Regions from separate parts of the Bacillus sp. JZ39 genome, predicted to be linked through region 2. Evidence: predicted binding sites of a transcription regulator. Region 2 holds the regulator's gene; each other region holds the start of a gene.
The links. The regulator LexA, encoded in region 2, represses DNA repair genes until DNA is damaged. The targets are predictions, from matches to a motif close to CGAACATATGTTCG.

Region 1 (4,166 bases), 150 kb from region 2:
TCTATCAGCGCTTGGTCAAATTTGTACATATCTATAGCGCTCATATAAATATCACCCGCTCCATACAGCTGGGATAAATCAGGTATATACGGTGTAACTGTTTTGCTGCCCTCCATCTTATACCCGACGGCAGGATAAGGTTCTTTTTCATATGTTTTGTAAAAGCCTGCATGCGTCATTCCCGCAGGTTTAAAAATATGATTCTTTATGTACTGTTCATAGGGCTCACCGCTTACTTCAGCAATAATATAAGCGAGAACAGAATAGTTGGAATCCTTGTAGTCCCATACGCCCGGCTGACGTTTGATTCCCTGAAGTTCTATGTCTTTTATTAAATCGTCCGGAGTAATGGCGCCGTTTCCTTCAATATGTCCGTTTATCCCCGATGTATGTGTAAGCAGATTCTTCAAAGTAATCGTTTGTCCGTTGGGAAAATGAGGTAAATACGTGCTTACCGGATCACTTGTCTGAAGTTTCCCCTTTTCCTCAAGCTGCAAAATAGCAGTTGCAATCAGCGCTTTTTGTGATGAACCGACATAAAAAGATGTCAATGGATTATTTTGAATATAGTGTTTACGGTCAGCATAGCCAAAACCTTTATTTGTTACAATTTCTCCATTTCTGACAATCATGGCTGTTCCGCTGAAACCGATCTCTTCTAAATAATTGCTGATTTTTTGATTTCGATCCACTGTTTTGATTTGTTCCTCTGATTTTTTGGCAGTTTTCTTTTTGACCTCTTTTTTCTGATCGGTATTTGAAACCGCTGCAGTTTCTTGAGATGGCTCGTTTTCTTCACTATTTCGATGAAGAGCATTCCAAATCGTAATGCAAACCATCACTGCTAAAAGACCAAGCAACAGTTTTCCTCTTTTATTTAGTTTTCTCCGTCTGCGTTTCGCAGTTCTTCTGCGGGTTGGGCTTGTCATTCATTTTTTCCTCCCAAAATAAATTCCATTTTGCACACGTTTTGTTAGACGAATAAAGCCCTAAAAAAGTTGTCAAAAAAAGCAATATTTTTATCATTTTTTTGCAAAATACAAAAAAGCTGAGTTTTTCACTCAGCCTTTTGTATCATTTGAAACTTATTTTATTTTTATTCTTCAAATTCGAGTTCTTCTTGTGTCTCTTCAGCTTGCTGCTGCACTACTCCGTTATTATCCAAGCCGTAATGTTCGCGAATTTGCTCCTGGATCATCAGCATGATATCTTTATTTTCTTTCAGGAATTGTTTTGCATTTTCACGGCCTTGGCCAAGACGCTCTTCTTCATAAGAGTACCATGAACCGCTTTTTTGCACGATATCAAGTTCAGTTCCTAGATCAATGATTTCGCCTTCTTTTGAAATGCCTTCTCCGTACATAATGTCAACCTCGGCTGTACGGAACGGCGGAGCCACCTTGTTTTTCACGACTTTGATTTTCGTTTTGTTCCCCATTACGTCGTTGCCTTGTTTCAGCTGTTCAGCACGGCGCACTTCAAGACGCACGGAAGAGTAGAATTTCAACGCACGGCCGCCAGGAGTTGTTTCCGGGTTCCCGAACATAACACCGACTTTTTCACGAATTTGGTTAATGAAAATCGCGATTGTCTTCGATTTGTTAATGGCCCCTGAAAGCTTACGAAGCGCTTGAGACATTAAGCGTGCTTGTAAACCGACATGAGAATCTCCCATGTCGCCTTCAATTTCCGCTTTCGGAACGAGAGCGGCTACAGAGTCGACAACGACAATGTCAACTGCCCCGCTTCGAACCAATGCTTCCGCAATTTCAAGCGCCTGCTCGCCTGTGTCAGGCTGAGACAGTAAAAGCTCTTCAATGTTAACACCGAGCTTTTGCGCGTATACCGGATCTAACGCATGCTCCGCATCGATAAACGCGGCTTGTCCGCCCTGCTGCTGAACTTCAGCAATCGCATGAAGCGCCACAGTTGTTTTACCTGAGCTTTCAGGACCGTATACTTCAATAATCCGTCCGCGAGGATATCCGCCAATTCCCAGTGCTGTATCAAGAGCTAGGGAGCCGCTTGGGACAGTAGAAATTCTTGTATCTGTCTTTTCTCCCAGTTTCATAATGGAACCTTTGCCGAACTGTTTTTCTATTTGTTTAAGAGCCATATCTAAGGCTGCCTGACGATCACTCATTCTATTTTTTCCTCCTTTATGTTACCACTACATATACTATACCCTGTTTGAAGGGATTTGCCAAGAAAAAAGCGAACGCATATTCGGATTTTTTCTTGGCGTGATTCCTATCAAAATATCATAATGTATCAGAGAAATCATGTTTTCTTAGGAGGATAATGTGCTGAAAATATTATTTTTGCTCTAAAAGCTTTAAGATTAAATGGCAGCCGTATTTAGCGCCTCGTTTTCTGATCCCCGTTCTGGAGCCCGCAAAGTGAAACTCGTGAACCTCTTCTTTACCATTTGCGGAAATGCCGATAAACACATGCCCAGGCTCATGCCCTTCTTGAGCATCAGGTCCTGCTACACCAGTAAAGCTAATGCCGATATCGCTGCCAGTGAGTTTTTGAACACCCTTAGCCAGTTCGGATGCGCACTCCTTGCTGACCGCCCCAAAACGATCTAATGTTTCCTTCTTGACACCAAGCACATTCTGCTTCACGTCGTTTGTATAGCAAACAACGCCCCCGGCAAATAATTTTGAGGCACCGCTATGATCCGTCAGCCATTCAGAAAACAGCCCTCCGGTAAAGCTTTCTGCCGCAGAAATTGTAATGCCTTTTTCCTTGCACGCTATAGATAGCTCTTTTACAAGAGAAGTATCATCGTAACCATAGAAAAATTCACCGACACGCTCTAAGATAACGGCCTCTGTTTCTTTTAACAGACGCTCTGTTTCCTTTTCATCGGCGTGTTTGGCTGTCAGACGCAGCGTCACCTCTCCATCAGCCGCCAAAGGCGCAATTGTCGGATTGGTTTGTGCATCGATAATATCTTCCAAATCGGCTTCAAGCTGAGATTCACCGATACCGAAAAAGCGAAGAACAGTTGACACAATTTTTTCATTTGAACCCATCTTTTTCAGCAGAAGAGGCTTTGCCTCGTTTTCAAACATTGGACGCAATTCGCTCGGCGGTCCAGGAAGAAGCATATAATAGCGTGATTCATGCTCTGTGAGCATACCCGGGGCCATTCCAAAGTGATTCGCCAGCACGTCAGAGCCTTCGATCACAAGCGCCTGTTTTCGGTTATTAGGTGACATCGTGCGTTTTGTTCGTTTGAAATAGTCCTCAATGGATTGGAATGCCTCATCATTTAACACAAGCGGACGTCCCAGCGTATTTGCAATCGTTTCTTTCGTCAGATCATCTTTTGTGGGTCCAAGCCCTCCTGAAAAAATAATGAAGTCAGAGCGTTCTTCAGCAATGCGGATGACCTGCTTCAGCCGCTCCGGGTTATCTCCGACCGCTGTATGATAAAATACGTTGACCCCGATTTCAGCGAGCTGTTTGCTGATAAATTGAGCATTTGTATTGGCGATTTGGCCAAGCAGCAGCTCTGAACCGACTGCAATTATTTCTGCTTTTTTTGGAAATTCCATGACGAAGTCCTTCTTTCTTAGTTAGATGTTTTTAACGCTTCCCAGTTTTTAGAGAAATATTCCCAACCTGAGACGACAGTAAAGAAGACGGCTACCCACAGCGCCAAGTCTGCAAACGGGAATGACACAAGTTCAAATGGAAGATTATGAAGAAGCAATGCGGATACCGCAATAATCTGTGCCCAGGTTTTGATTTTACCAAGCATGTTAGCAGCTACGATTTCTCCTGTTCCGGCTAAGACAAGCCTTAAACCTGTCACGGCAAACTCCCTGCTGATAATCACAATGACCATCCAAGCTGGAGCGAGATCAAATTGAACAAGGATAATTAACGCTGCGGATACGAGCAATTTGTCCGCAAGCGGATCAAGAAATTTCCCGAAGTTTGTTACGAGATTTAATTTTCGGGCATAATACCCGTCCACCCAGTCTGTTGTAGATGCAATAATAAATAGAATGGCCCCCGCCAAATGTGCGACCGGGATCGATTCGTCTCCAACTTCGAGCCTGCCCCAGTCAAACGGCGCCAGCATGATAATCATGAAGATTGGGATTAATGCGATTCTAGCTAGTGTGATTTTATTTGGTAAGTTAAACATA
Region 2 (4,166 bases):
GGGTTAAAACAAATACCCAAAGAATAACGAATGAAAGGCCAAAGTCAGCCAATGAAGCTGTAATATTGTTTGTTCTGGGTAAGACGAGCATGTCACCAGAAAGATAGGAAACAAAACCTAAGAAAAGTGCAATAAACATCACACTTAAAAAGGATGCGTGATAGACTCTGTCCAAAATCACATATAAAAGGGCGAGAGTGAAAGCAATCTTTGAAGCAAGCGCAATGATATGTTTCATTTGACCACCTAAATTGTTATTTTTTGAAGAAAATTCTTGGGCGTAAACAAATGATAAATAATGCAATTCAAAACCATTCATAATGGTCATGTTACTATTTTAAACAGTCCGTTTTTGTTTACACTGGTATTTTTTTTCAGCAGTATGAAACTTTCTTATGAAAAAAGACGTATATGTGGATGATCAGCTTTCAAGGGGGGAATGATTTGTGGAGATAAAAGGAATCAATCACTTGTTATTTTCAGTTTCGCATTTGGATACATCGATTGATTTTTATCAAAAAGTGTTTGATGCAAAGCTTTTGGTAAAGGGAAGAACAACTGCATATTTTGACATGAACGGCATCTGGCTAGCGCTTAATGAAGAACCAGACATCCCGAGAAATGACATTAAGCTTTCTTATACCCATATTGCTTTTACAATTGAAGATCATGAATTTGAGGAGGTATCAGCTAAATTAAAAAGACTTCATGTCAATATTCTGCCTGGCAGAGAACGAGATGAACGCGATCGAAAATCAATTTATTTTACCGACCCTGACGGCCACAAATTTGAATTTCATACCGGAACCCTTCTAGACAGGCTTCGATATTACAAACAAGAAAAAAACCATATGCACTTTTATGATGAAACGGCCTTTTGATATCACACACCATATTTCATATAAGGTTAAATTTAAAGAAGGGTGTTGGTGGAGACTTTATGTTTGGGGAAGGTTTCTACCCGATTAGTTCAACGATGCCATATCTTTTGAACTGCACAAGTGATTGGGTGCAGGTGAAATTGAAATACATATTACATTTTATATGAAGAAAGCAAGCTGTTTTAACAGAGTGTTGAACTACCTAAACTATGTACTAAATTTTCAGTTATATCAATTGCCTCGCCCTTTAATAAATATAAAACCGCATCCTTCCACGACCTAAAAAATGAAACGTTTTTAAGAAGATAGCGTCTAATATTCTAAACGTACATATTTTGAACAAAAGTTTCCTGAAGGAAAGAAAATTTCTTGACTTCAACAATTGTTTGGTGGATAATTATGGTGTAAACATGATGTTCTTTTTCCTCCTATTCAGGCTCGCACCCAAAAGTCAGGGCGAGCCTGCTTTTTTTGAACAACAAACCCCCTCTCCGTAAAGGAAAAGGGGGTTATTTCATGCATCTGATAGATCAATAGATTAATGGACGGTTCTGAACACGCCAATCACTTTCCCTAGAATGCTGACATTCTGCAAAATGATAGGTTCCATCGTTGGGTTCTCAGGCTGCAAGCGAATGTGTGTATCCTCTTTATAGAATCGTTTTACAGTTGCTTCATCATCTTCTGTCATCGCAACTACAATTTCCCCATTGTTCGCTGTGTTTTGCTGTTTAACGATGACATAGTCCTTATCGAGAATACCAGCATCTATCATACTGTCTCCCATAATCTCCAGCATAAATACATGCTCGTCTGGAGGAACCATGCGGTCAGGGAGCGGAAAATATTCTTCAATATTTTCTACTGCAGTAATAGGAGATCCCGCCGTGACTTTACCGATGACTGGTACATTAACGACCTGGCTTTGCGGAATGTCTACTTCTTCATCAAGAATTTCTATTGCTCTTGGTTTTGTCGGATCCCGTCTGATCAGCCCTTTTGTTTCCAAGCGGGCCAAATGGCCGTGGACAGTAGAGCTGGACGCAAGCCCGACAGCCTCTCCGATCTCTCTCACGGAAGGCGGATATCCTTTTGATTTAACCTCTGCTTTAATAAAACGGAGGATATCAAGTTGCCTTTTTGATAGCTTCGTCATTTTTCGCACCTCAAAACGTCGATTTTAAGAAGATTATAGCATGATTTTCCTTACAGTACAAACATAGGTTCGAAAAAACAATTGACAGAAACGTTTGTTCGTATATACTGAAATTATAAAAATGCGAACAAACATTCCTGTTGGAGGTTATGATCATGAGTAAAGAATCTATTATTTTTGTCGGTCTGTTCACAGTGATTTTGAGCGCGGTTATCCTTATGCTGTCATATACAAGCAGCGACCAAGAGCTTAATCAGTATGTTAAAATAGAAGTCCAGCAAGGCGACACACTCTGGTCAATTGCTGATCAGGTAGCCGATACAAAAAAGATAAACAAAAATGATTTTATTGAATGGGTAGCTGATAAAAATCAACTTCAAACCTCTGATATCCAGCCGGGTGATGAGTTAGTGATCCCATTGAAAAAGAAGCATCAGGATGCATATGAATTAGCAACTGTAAGATAGAGAGGAAAGAGAGATAAAATGAAAGCACTCATTTATGCCCGTGTAAGCACAAATAAAGAACAGCAGGAAACGTCATTAAAACGGCAGGAGGAGGAGCTTACGGCCATTGCAGCGGAGAACGGCATGGAAGTGGTCAAAGTGATTTCAGAAAAAGCCAGCGGATATGAAATGGATCGGGATGGTGTATTTGAGCTGCTTGATGAGATTAAGAACGCTGATATTGATGTCATTTTGGTTCAGGATGAGACAAGGCTCGGACGGGGAAACGCAAAAATCGCACTGCTCCATTGTATTTATAGAGAAGGTGTGAAAGTCTATACAACGGCTCATAGAGGTGAACTGGAGTTATCGGAGGCTGACTCAATGGTCTTGGAAATCGTCAGCATTGTGGAAGAGTATCAGCGAAAGATTCACAACATGAAAATCAGACGGGGAATGAAACGTGCAGTAAAAAACGGTTTTAAACCGCAAAAAAACTTAAAAAACCAACATGGGAACAGTGGAAAAGAAAAAATAGAGGTGCCAATCTCAGAGATCGTCCGCCTGAGAGCGAATAAACTGACGTTTGCTGAAATCGCGGCTACCCTAAGAGGGTTTGGCTATGATGTCTCTAAAGCAACCGTTCACCGGCGTTTTCAGGAATACATAGAGAATGAAGAGACAGCAGAGTGAATCAGTTGTAAAACTTTTTTTGATCTAGTACTATATAGACAAAATGCAATAAAGGAGTTTAACATGATTTCAAACGCGAAAATTGCCAGAATTAATGAACTTGCTGCCAAAGCTAAAGCTGGCGTTATTACAGAAGAAGAAAAAGCCGAACAGCAAAAGCTCCGTCAAGAGTACTTGAAAGGTTTTCGTTCTTCTATGAAGAACACGTTAAAAAGCGTGAAAATCATTGACCCAGAAGGCAATGATGTAACACCAGAAAAGCTAAAAAGAGAAAAAAGAAATAACAAACTTCACTAATATAAGAGGAATACGGCAATATCGTATTCCTCTTTTGCATATACTATAATCAAAACTCTTATGTGACAAAATTCAACAAGTTTCTCTCAAATTTAAGCTGAAACAGTTGAGAAAAAGTCGTCAGACATTTATGATGTAAGGGTACAACACATAAGGAAGGGGATTTTTATGGATACAATTGAAAAGAAATCAGTTGCTACCATTCGCACACTGTCAATAGACGCTATTGAAAAAGCAAATTCTGGTCACCCAGGGATGCCGATGGGAGCCGCTCCAATGGCATACACGCTGTGGACAAAATTTATGAACGTAAGTCCGGCAAACCCTGGCTGGTTTAACCGTGATCGTTTTGTTTTATCTGCTGGACACGGGTCAGCACTATTATACAGCATGCTTCATTTAAGCGGGTTTGATCTTAGTATTGAAGATCTTAAGGGATTCCGCCAGTGGGGCAGCAAAACACCTGGACACCCGGAATTCGGACATACTGCCGGTGTTGATGCTACAACAGGTCCGCTTGGCCAAGGAATTGCCATGGCAGTCGGTATGGCAATTGCTGAACGCCATTTAGCGGAAACATACAACCGCGATTCATTTAACGTAGTCGATCATTATACATACAGTATTTGCGGTGATGGTGATTTAATGGAAGGTATTTCTTCTGAAGCCGCTTCACTCGCAGGCCATCTTCAG
Region 3 (4,166 bases), 400 kb from region 2:
CCTTTATCATACGTTTCCAGACTGCCGAGGGAACAATGTTTCATCATTTTAGCCTATTTCTCCCCCAAGCAGGAGGAGAGACTTTACAGCACAATATCAAGCACTTGATCAAGTCTCAGCTTATAAAGCTGATCCTCGTCTCCTTTTATCCATACTGCTTTTTCAAACTCTTCATACCGGCAGATCTTCCCGGTGCAGCGGACAATCTCACCGTCCTGAAAGCAGCTGACAGTGATATCCTGAGCGAACTCCATCGCGGCGCAAAGCGTTTGATTCATCTCTTCCAGCTTATTGGGGTCAAGGATCGGCTTTTGCAGCTTCTGTTTAAGTCGCTTTCTCTCCAGCAGGCTTTGCTTATGTTCCGGCAGAAACATCCTGCTCCCTTCCCACAGCAGGTTGCCCCTTTTTAAATGATCGTTCATTTATAATGCCCCCCTATTTTAGCCGCACGTTCAAATGCCTGGCCTGCCGCTGTCAGTGACGCCGCCCTGATGATTGCTGTATCGCCGAATCGATTTTTAATGCCATCCATCACATAGCCTAGGCTCATTTTCTTTGCATAATCCTGAAATAAATTGAGCTGCCATATGTCATCAGATGAGAGCTGAGACAGATTGACACCGAGGCGGCGGACAGGTTTCCCGTCCCAAAATGTAAGAAACAGCCGGCGTACAGCCTCATATACATCCTGAGTAGAATTAGTCGGCTCTGCCAGCTTCACTTGCCGGTTGAAGCCCGTCGGCCAATCAAAATCAGCACCCCGGCAGCTCACTGACACCGTCTGCCCCATGACTCCGGCGTTTCGGCTTCGCCTGCACACTTCTTCACTCAGCTCAAGCAATACGACCTTGATTTCTTTGTCAAAGTGTTCGTAGTCTCTCGGGAGAGTCATTCCATGGCCTATCGCCTTTTGCCCGTCCAGAGACGAAGTTGACACAGGGGAATAGTCGATTCCGTTTGCCGTCATCCACAGCACGTGGCCGTTAATGCCCCATTTCTTTTTTAAAAGATCGAGCGGAAAAGCCGCGAGCCCGCCGATCGTGCTGATGCCCATCCGATTTAAATGATGCTTCATGCGGCTCCCGACGCCAAACATGCTGCCCACCGGGAGCGGCCACATTTCGGTTTTCATATTTTCTTTCGTTAAGGTAAAAATACCGTTCTTATTCTTTTTGGCAAAATTGTCACACGCAATTTTGGCCAGCGCTTTGTTAGGGCCGATTCCGACCCGTGCATAAACGCCGATCTCCCGCATGATTCTGCCCTGAATGCTTTTCGCGATCTCCATCGGCGTCCCAAACAGCTTCTGGCTGCCTGTAATGTCCATGAACTGTTCATCGATAGAATAAGGCTCCACAAGGTCTGTATACTCCTCGAGAATGGCCGTAATTTGCAGTGATACATCAATATACCGCTGCATACGCGGCCGGAGCACAACAGCCTCAGGACACTTTTCCTGCGCCTCCCACAGCCGTGAAGCATTCACCACACCCTTTTGTTTCGCCAGCGGGCAGGCAGCCAATACGACTCCGCCCCTTTTTTCAGGGTCACCCGAAACAATGACGGGCCTATTTTTCAAATGTGGATTTTCCGCTTTCTCTACAGATGCATAAAACGATTGCATGTCAACGAGAAAAATCACTTTTTCTTTCATCATACACACCTCTAAAAAGAACTTATGTTCGTTTTTCATTATATGCGAAAGTATGTTCGTTTTATACTGGTAAATGATTCTTGTCTGACAGAAAATATGATCCAAGGGTTTGAGAGAAGAAAAACATTTAGTAGAATAAAAGCGAAGCATAAGGATAGGAGAGTCATGATGGAGAAATTTGTCGAAAAAATGATGGAACAAGCATTGCGGCAATACGGCAGAAACGTTGCTATAGATCCGTTAAGCCCGTATGAAAAACAAAGCCTGAAAGCGGCTCTACAAGAGAGACGGAATGAAGAACCGGATGAGGATTTGCATGCGCATATAGAAGATATCATTTATGACTATGTCACAAACCAAGGCTTGTTCTCTTAAACGCATGACTTTTAGCCGCTGATGCGGCTTCCCCTTGAAAACACCGCCTGAAACAAATAAACAGTCTCAGGCTTACAGAAAAAAAGCAGGATTTTCTCACGCTCCATAGATTCATATGGCCTGGCGTAAAATTCCCCTCAATGCTCGCGCAAAACGGAATAAGCTGTCCATGATCACGCGTATACACTTTTTCGAAGAGATGTGCTCTCTTGTTCTGTCATGCGGTCCATCGGTTTTCAGCGTACATCTTGATCTCATAGCCGGTTTCACTGCCGATATGATCTACGTCCTGGCGGCTTAAACTCTTTTAATGTTTCAAACACACCCTCACTGAATTCGGACATACCGTCATTTTCCTTCTGTCATCACCTTCAAATTCAAGATGTAACCCCCGCCACACGCATCCTCAACGCATAGTATATTGCCATCCATACAATCAGGCATACTACATGTCAATAACGAAATATTTTGAACGATCTATTGGAGAAGGAAATTTTTTCATATATGATAGAGAAAGATCATACATACAGGAGAGAATATAATTCATGAAGAAATGGAAAGATATCCACCCGATCAGCTGGACAATTATAATCGGAACCATTTTCGGCAGAATGGCAACATCGATGAGCATTCCTTTTTTAGCGATTTATTTGACAGCCGTCCAAGGCGCATCAGCTTCCTATGCAGGGCTGGTCATCGCCGCGAGCTCATCAGTCGGCATCCTCGCAAGCTTTTACGGCGGATATATCTCAGATAAATTCGGCAGAAAAAACATGATGCTTGTATCGATTTTCGGATGGATGCTGGTATTTGCAGGCTTTGCGGCAGCATCTCATCTCTGGGTGTTTTTTGTAGTAAACGCATTAAACGGTCTTTGCAAATCACTGTTTGAGCCCGCTTCAAAGGCCTTGCTGTCTGATATGACAGAAGAAAAAACGAGACTGCTAGTTTTTAATTTACGCTATGCGGCTATTAATATCGGCGTTGTCTTCGGACCTGTGCTTGGCCTATATTTCGGCTCATCGCAATCGACTACGCCCTTTTTGGTGCCTGCAGTCATTTACGGACTATACGGAATTGTGCTTGCCCTCCAATTTAAAAAACATCCATCCTTATCAGCACCAGCCCAGTCCCGAAATATGAGCGTGCGGGAAGCGTTTATGGTCACGCAAAAGGATTATCTTTTTACCATTGCTTTGGTCGGCATTACGCTATGCACCTTCGGCTACTCACAATTCAGTTCCACATTCCCTCAGTATATGGCGCAGAACCCCTTGATCGGCAATGGAACGAAGCTGTATGGGCTGATGCTGACATTAAACGCAATCGTTGTGTTGGCGACGCAATTTCCCATTGTCCATTTTGCAAAACGGTTTTCGCCGCTTTGTTCTCTGATGCTCGGTAATGTGATGGTTAGCATCAGCATGGCCATTTTCACCGTATCACACGGTGTTCCATCAATTGTGATGATTGTCATCACATTTACAATTGGCGAAGTGCTTTTATTCTCTATGATGGATTTGTATGTAGACCAGATTGCAAAACCAGGATTAAAAGGCACTTATTTCGGGGCAATCGGTTTTTCACAGCTCGGAAACGTCATCGGCCCTTGGGTCGGGGGGATATGTATAGACCTGTTTGGCGCTGGCCGGCCGATTTATATTTTTTCTGTCCTGAGCGGCATTACCCTGCTCGGCCTGCCATTTTTAGCGTTCGCCTATCGGCAAATGAAAATGGAGACCACAAAACACCGTTCCCGTCTGGAAAAGCCGCTTTACATAAAAAACGGAAGAGAATGAATCTCTCCCGCAAACATGAGGTGAAGAACATGAATATAGGTGATGTGATGTTTCAGCTGTTTGTATTTATTATATTTGCCGCTGTCGTCTTTGCGGCTGTTACAGGCTTCAAGTATGCGAAAAACCGAAAAGCGCAGCTGGATCGCATTGAGAAAAAGCTGAACAGCCTGTCCGAAGATCACGATTAACAGCTTGGGGCAACGAGCTCTACCTTAATCCGGTCTGGATCCTCACAAAAGACTGCATAATGCCCGTCTCCTCCGGCAAAAGGATGCCTGTCTCGGTACAACACACGATAGCCTTTTGCCGTCAATTTTTCAGTCATCTGATCGACTTGA

Region 1: recA (recombinase RecA) is a predicted target of LexA. The motif match lies at 2,216-2,229, and genes of this name have one in related genera.
Region 3: M1D65_RS11635 (DNA polymerase IV) is a predicted target of LexA. The motif match lies at 1,700-1,713, and genes of this name have one in related genera.

Annotation. Positions count from the first base shown of each region.
Region 1 covers NZ_CP096389.1:1,730,974-1,735,139, reverse strand. The annotation lists gene M1D65_RS09045 (serine hydrolase domain-containing protein) at 1-929, opposite strand, end outside; gene recA (recombinase RecA) at 1,097-2,143, opposite strand; gene M1D65_RS09035 (competence/damage-inducible protein A) at 2,316-3,566, opposite strand; gene pgsA (CDP-diacylglycerol--glycerol-3-phosphate 3-phosphatidyltransferase) at 3,584-4,165, opposite strand.
Region 2 covers NZ_CP096389.1:1,885,499-1,889,664, forward strand. The annotation lists gene M1D65_RS09540 (YndM family protein) at 1-238, opposite strand, end outside; gene fosB (metallothiol transferase FosB) at 447-881, shown strand; gene lexA (transcriptional repressor LexA) at 1,420-2,037, opposite strand; gene yneA (cell division suppressor protein YneA) at 2,187-2,504, shown strand; gene M1D65_RS09560 (YneB family resolvase-like protein) at 2,523-3,176, shown strand; gene M1D65_RS09565 (DUF896 domain-containing protein) at 3,240-3,473, shown strand; gene tkt (transketolase) at 3,642-4,166, shown strand, end outside.
Region 3 covers NZ_CP096389.1:2,282,958-2,287,123, forward strand. The annotation lists gene M1D65_RS11630 (YolD-like family protein) at 84-422, opposite strand; gene M1D65_RS11635 (DNA polymerase IV) at 419-1,657, opposite strand; gene M1D65_RS11640 (YqzH family protein) at 1,823-2,029, shown strand; gene M1D65_RS11645 (MDR family MFS transporter) at 2,575-3,828, shown strand; gene M1D65_RS11650 (hypothetical protein) at 3,858-4,016, shown strand; gene M1D65_RS11655 (VOC family protein) at 4,013-4,166, opposite strand, start outside.